3 regions of the Serratia sarumanii genome follow, and region 2 is predicted to be linked to each of the others. Evidence: predicted binding sites of a transcription regulator. Region 2 holds the regulator's gene; each other region holds the start of a gene.
What was found. The regulator ArgR, encoded in region 2, controls arginine synthesis, uptake and breakdown. The targets are predictions, from matches to a motif close to ANTGAATAAAAATACANT.
Positions count from the first base shown of each region.

Region 1: a site for ArgR is predicted at 1,160-1,177, ahead of argC (N-acetyl-gamma-glutamyl-phosphate reductase). Genes of this name have one in related genera too.
Region 3: a site for ArgR is predicted at 1,528-1,545, ahead of argA (amino-acid N-acetyltransferase). Genes of this name have one in related genera too.

Region 1 covers NZ_CP124750.1:4,910,477-4,912,751, forward strand. Annotated here, with positions in the region: gene argC (N-acetyl-gamma-glutamyl-phosphate reductase) at 9-1,013, opposite strand; gene argE (acetylornithine deacetylase) at 1,230-2,275, shown strand, end outside.
Region 2 covers NZ_CP124750.1:396,148-398,422, forward strand. Annotated here, with positions in the region: gene yhcN (peroxide/acid stress response protein YhcN) at 46-309, opposite strand; gene argR (transcriptional regulator ArgR) at 713-1,183, opposite strand; gene mdh (malate dehydrogenase) at 1,648-2,275, shown strand, end outside.
Region 3 covers NZ_CP124750.1:3,994,659-3,996,933, reverse strand. Annotated here, with positions in the region: gene recD (exodeoxyribonuclease V subunit alpha) at 1-132, shown strand, start outside; gene argA (amino-acid N-acetyltransferase) at 170-1,513, opposite strand; gene amiC (N-acetylmuramoyl-L-alanine amidase AmiC) at 1,735-2,275, shown strand, end outside.

The DNA.
Region 1 (2,275 bases), 570 kb from region 2:
ACGCTGGTTTAAAGGAGTGACTGGGTTTCCGGGAAGCCGAAACGGATATTCAGGCATTGCACCGCCTGTGCCGCCGCGCCTTTCAGCAGGTTGTCTTCCACCGCCACGGCGATCAGATGCTCGCCCTGCACCGCAAAGCCGATGTCGCAGAACGGCAGCCCCACCACCGCTTTCAGCGCCGGCACGCCCTGGTCGTACAGCCGCACCAGCGGCTTGTCGTCATAGGCGGCGTGATAGGCGGCGGCCACGTCCTGCGCGGTCACGCCGGCCTTCAGGCGGCAGGTGATGGTTTCAAGGATGCCGCGCGGGAAGTTGCCCAGGTGCGGCGTAAAGATGACCGGCACGCCCAGGTGCGCGGCGATCTCCGGTTGGTGCCGGTGGGTGAAAATACCGTACGGCTGCAGGCTCACTTCGCAGAAGCTGGTGGTCATGCAGGCCTTGCGCCCGGCGCCGCTGACGCCGCTGGTGGCGTTGATCACCGGCCACTGGTCGAGGTTCAGCAGCTGTTTTTCGATCAACGGTTTCAGCGCCAGCTGCGCCGCCGTCGGGTAACAGCCCGGCACGGCAATCAGCTGCGCCTGTTTAATCTTGTCGCTCTGCCATTCCGCCAGGCCGTACACCGCCTGCTCCAGCAGAGCGCCATGCTGATGCTCGAAACCGTAGTACTGGCTATAAAAATCGGCGTCCTGCACGCGGAAGGCGCCCGACAGATCGAACACCACGCAGCCCGCCGCCAGGAAGGCCGGTGCGATATCGTGGCTGACTTCATGAGCGGTGGCGAGGAACACCACGTCGATGCCCTGCGCCGCCTTGGCGACGTCGGTCAGCGGCTGCAGCGGCAGATCGACGATGCCTTTCAACTGGGGATGGAGATCGGAAAGCAACTTTCCTGCATCTGCACTTTGCGCTGAAACCGCTAAAGCGGTTATGTTCATGTGTGGGTGGCGATTCAGGTAAGCCGTGAGCTCCGCTCCGGCGTAACCGCTGGCACCAACGATCAGCGTATTCAACATGTGGCCTTTCACCTTCTAAACTGACGTGCGGTCGCTTGCGACCCAGGTAACAGGGCTAGCCAGCGTTGTTGCGCCGTTCACCCACGGAGCCTGGCGTTGATGCTTTTATAAACATCCGGGTATCGGGTTCCCTTACGCGTCGGCTTACTGTATTTTTATTCAAAATAAATGCATGAATATTGATACTATCCTAACCAAAGGCTGTCAACAGTGAAGATGAAATTACCTCCATTTATTGAGCTGTACCGGGCGTTGATCGCAACGAAGTCGATCAGCGCCACCGATGCCGGCCTCGATCAGAGCAATGAGGCGTTAATCAACTTGCTGGCCGGCTGGTTTGCCGACCTGGGCTTTCGCGTCGACGTACAGCCGGTGCCAGAATCGCGCCACAAATTCAACCTGCTGGCCAGCATCGGCGAAGGCAGCGGCGGCCTGCTGCTGGCCGGCCATACCGATACGGTGCCTTACGACGAAGGCCGCTGGACGCGCGATCCCTTCACCCTGACCGAGCACGACAACAAGCTCTACGGCCTGGGCACCGCCGACATGAAAGGCTTCTTCGCCTTTATTCTGGATGCGGTGCGCGATATCGACGCGAGCAAACTGACCAAGCCGCTGTACATTCTGGCTACCGCAGATGAAGAAACGACGATGGCCGGCGCACGTTATTTCGCCGCCTCCACCGCCATTCGTCCGGATTTCGCCATCATCGGCGAACCGACCTCGCTGCAGCCGGTGCGCGCACACAAGGGCCATATGGCCAACGCCATTCGCATCGTCGGCCAGTCCGGCCACTCCAGCGATCCGGCGCGCGGCGTCAACGCCATCGATCTGATGCACGAATCCATCGGCCGCCTGATGGAGCTGCGCAAAACCCTGCAGGAGCACTACAACAATCCGGCGTTCGCCGTGCCTTATCCCACCATGAACTTCGGCCATATCAGCGGCGGCGACGCGGCCAACCGCATCTGCGCCTGCTGCGAGCTGCACCTGGATATCCGCCCGCTGCCCGGCATGACGCTCGACAATATCAACGAGCTGATGCATCAGGCATTGGAGCCGGTGAGCCAACGCTGGCCGGGCCGCCTGACCATCGAAGAGCTGCACGCGTCGGTGCCGGGTTACGAATGCCCGACCGACCACCGCATGGTGGCGGTGATCGAGGAGCTGCTGGGCACCCGCACGCAGGTGGTCAACTACTGCACCGAAGCGCCGTTCGTACAGCAGGTCTGCCCGACGTTGGTGCTCGGGCCCGGTTCCAT
Region 2 (2,275 bases):
TTTGATTCCAGAGATGTATTGCCCGTTGCCGGGTAATGCCGGTACTTATTTGTAGATTTCAGCGGTTGCGTGGAAGCTGCCGTCATTGCGGGCTTCGATTACGCGGTAAGCGGTCGCCCCTTTGGCGTCGGCTTTGTCGGACAGCGCCTGGCGGATGTCGGAAGGCGCAGCGGCGACGCCGCTCACGGTGATTACACCGGCCGGCTGCAGTTTTGCGGCCTGAGTTGCATCAATAGATTGTGCTGCGAATGCACCAAAGGAAAGCATGGACAGAACGCTCAGGGTTGCAACGGTAGCTTTAATTTTCATCATCTCGCCTCATCGTATTCTTTTATCAGTTCCAACGAACTGTGATTCAGTTCACGAAAATGAGTATACAGCTAGTAACGCGAAAAATTAATAGTTAGCTAACAGTTGCTAGTGAAACTTTAACCTTATGATCCTTATTTTTTATAACTGTAAGGAATAAAAAACGCTCACAAAACGATCTTTTGATGTTAAATTTATGTAATTTCAATAAGGTAAGTGCTTTTGACCAAAAGTGCGGAAGATCACAGTGGGTACTGCTGGTTACATGTAGATGTCATGGAAATGTGTTGCTGAGGGATAAAAAAGCAGTGTTAAACGCGGTTGAAGGCGGGAAAGGTAACGTAAGAGTTAAAGAAGCGCTAACAAAGTGCGGGATAAAGCCGCACTTTGTTAGCGCCAGGTTTCACAGCTCTTGCTCGAACACGCCCAGAATAGCCTCATGCAGTTTCTGAGCGGTAAAGCCGTTGGACGGGGTGACGAAAATCGTGTCGTCGCCGGCAATCGTGCCGAGGATGCCCTGGGATTTCCCCAATGAGTCGAGCAGGCGGGCGATCAGCTGCGCGGCGCCCGGGCTGGTGTGGATCACCACGACGGCGTCGTTATGGTCGACGTCCAGCACCAGATTCTTCAATGGGCTGGTGGTGGTCGGCACGCCGAGTTCGGCAGGAAGGCAATACACCATTTCCATTTTGGCATTGCGCGTACGTACCGCGCCGAACTTGGTCAGCATGCGCGATACTTTGGATTGGTTAATGTTTTCGAAGCCTTCTTCTTGCAGCGCCAAAACGATCTCGCCTTGAGAACTGAATTTTTCTTCTTTCAATAACGCTTTGAACGTCTTGATCAGATCTTCCTGTTTTGCGGGATTACGCATTTTGCACCGTGGAATGTTGATAGTGGAAGTCATGATTATGCATATAGATGAATTTTTATGCAACAAAGGCCGACCCAAAGAAAATAAGCATGACCGGGCGGCGAGGAAAGGGCGGCATTTTAACAAAATCCGGCCGCGATGAATATGCCCTTTTGGCGACGGAAAATCGGCCCGCAGTGGTAAATAAAATGTTATTAAAATGATGTTGTTCTGATGTTGCGTAAGGGTGTAATGTAACGGCCGGTTAACTTGCTCGTGAATAACCTCGCACTATTTTTGATTAGTGTGCGCTATGCCCTTCATGCGTAAGCGATTTAATCTAAAATGGGCGCGACAGCGGCCGTTTTATTACACCTGCAGGCAAGAATTGGCTAATTTATTGTTTTGAAAGGTGTAATGACTTAAGGTCCGTAACCAACACATTCACGGCGCTTTATATATTTAAGATAATAAAGGAGTATAGGATGAAAGTTGCAGTTCTCGGTGCTGCTGGCGGTATCGGCCAGGCCCTCGCCCTTCTACTCAAAACCCAGCTTCCTTCAGGTTCTGAACTCTCTCTCTACGACATTGCCCCCGTTACCCCAGGCGTTGCCGTCGACTTAAGCCACATCCCAACCGCAGTTAAAATCAAAGGCTTCAGCGGCGAAGACGCGACCCCGGCTCTGCAAGGTGCGGACGTGGTGCTGATTTCCGCCGGCGTGGCCCGTAAGCCAGGCATGGATCGCTCTGACCTGTTCAACGTTAACGCCGGCATCGTGCGTAACCTGATTGAACAAGTGGCGAAAACCTGCCCGAAAGCCTGCATCGGCATCATCACCAACCCGGTTAACACCACGGTCGCCATCGCGGCGGAAGTGCTGAAAAAAGCCGGCGTTTACGACAAGAACAAACTGTTCGGCGTGACTTCGCTGGATATCATCCGTTCCAACACCTTCGTGGCCGAGCTGAAAGGCAAGCAGCCGGAAGAGCTGAACGTGCCGGTCATCGGCGGCCACTCTGGCGTGACCATCCTGCCTCTGCTGTCGCAGATCCCAGGCGTGAGCTTCACCGATCAGGAAGTGGCGGATCTGACCAAGCGCATTCAGAACGCCG
Region 3 (2,275 bases), 1.5 Mb from region 2:
GTCTATACCGCGATCACTCGCGCGCGTAAGCTGCTTTCGCTGTACGCTACGGAGGCGGTGCTGCTGCGGGCCATTCGCACGCCGACCCAGCGCCGCAGCGGATTGGCTGAACGGCTGCAGGCGACGGAATAAGCGCTGAGGGGCGCGGCAACGGCCGCGCCCGCAGGGATTACAGATCCGCCAGCAGAATTTTGGAGCGGCGTTGGTAGTTGTACAACGCCTGTTTCTGCATCGGCAGCACATCGACCTCCGCCGGGGTAAAGCCACGCTCCTGGAACCAGTGGATGCTGCGGGTGGTCAGCACGAACAGCTTCTTCAGCCCCATCTGCCGCGCCTGATTTTCCACCCGCTGCAGCAGCATCTCGCCGCGTGATGAGCTGCGGTAATCGGGATGCACCGCGACACAGGCCATCTCACCGATTTTTTCCTCCAAGAACGGGTACAGCGCCGCGCAGGCGATGGTCAGGTTGTCGCGTTCGATAATGGTGAACTTGTCGATTTCCATCTCCAGCTGTTCACGCGAACGGCGCACCAGAATACCCTGCTGCTCGAGTGGCCGAATCAGCTCCAGGATGCCGCCGATGTCGTTGATCGTCGCCCGGCGCACCTGTTCGGCGCTCTCCATCACGATTTGGGTGCCGATGCCGTCGCGCGAGAACAGTTCCTGCACCAGCGCACCGTCCTCTTGATAGCTGATCAGGTGGCTGCGGCGCACGCCGCTGCGGCAGCCTTTCACCGCGCCGCGCAGGAAGCGCACGGTGCCGGAATGGTAATCGCCGCCTTCTTCCAGCTCTTCAAGGCGCTTTTGCGCGTCGTTGGGGAACAGCTCGGAAAGGATGTTACCCTCCGCGTCGGTCACGCCCTGCGAGGAGCAGAAGCCGATCATTTTTTCCGCTTTCAGCTTTATTGCCAGCTGGGTGGCCACTTCTTCCGAGGTCAGGTTGAAGCTCTCGCCGGTAACGGAAACCGCGACCGGGCCGATCAGCACGATGGCGTTGCTGTCGAGCTGGCGGTGGATCGCGTCTTCATCGATGCGGCGAATGCGGCCGCTGTGACAGTAGTCGATACCGTCATCGATGCCCAGCGGTTGCGCGATGATGAAGTTGCCGCTGACCACGTTGATATGCGCGCCCTGCAGCGGCGTATTGTTGAGGCTCATCGACAGCCGGGCGGTGATGTCGAGCTGCAACAAACCGGCAGCTTGCTTGACCAGTTCGAGCGTATGGGCGTCGGTCACGCGGGTGTGCTTGTGGTAGATCGGCTCAAAGTTATGCTGCGCCAGGTTAGCGTCGATCTGCGGCCGCGCGCCGTAAACCACCACCAGGCGAATGCCCAGACTATGCAGCAGCCCGATATCATTGACGATGTTGGAGAAATTCTCGTGTTCGATGGCTTCCCCGCCGAGCATGATGACAAACGTTTTGCCGCGGTGGGCGTTGATATAGGGGACTGAGTGACGGAATCCTTGCACCAGCTCTGTACTACGTTCCTTCACGACAAACCTCTTTTGCATATTTATACGGTATTTTTGTATTTTTATTCTTTTATGGCGCCGATGGCAAGCGAGAAATCATCATGAAGAGTGCGCTAAGGGCGCTAAATCGTTAATAAATTGAAAAACCATAAAAAGATTTTCTGATGACAGGGCTGGAATGATTGGTTAAAGTTTTCGGCATCCCCATTTTATTGATGTTTTTTTCATCTGTTGTAAACAGCTATTACTGCCGGAGCCGCATGCCAAACTCTAATCACAATCTGGGCCGCCGTCGTTTATTACAGGGCGTTGCCGCCAGCTGGTTGCTGAGTGTGAGTCGCACGGGCTTCGCCGCGTCATCGCACGTGATCGCCGTGCGCGTCTGGCCATCCTCCACCTATACCCGCGTCACGCTGGAATCCAACGTCGAGCTGAAATACAAGCAGTTTGCCCTGACCAATCCCGATCGCGTGGTGGTGGATATCGAAGGCGTCCACCTCAACAGCGTGCTGAAAGGCATCGCCGGGCAGGTGCGCGCCGACGATCCGTATCTCAAGCAGGCGCGCGTCGGCCAGTTCGATCAGAATACCGTGCGGCTGGTGCTGGAGCTCAAGCAGAGCGTCAGCCCGCATATTTTCACGCTGGCGCCGGTGCCGGAGTATCGCAACCGTCTGGTGATGGATCTCTATCCGACCAAGGGCAGCAGCGGCGGCGAGGAGTATGATCCGCTGCTGGCGTTACTGGAAGATTACAACAAGGGCGATCTGGAGCGCACGCTGCCGCCGGAAGCGCCGCAGGCCG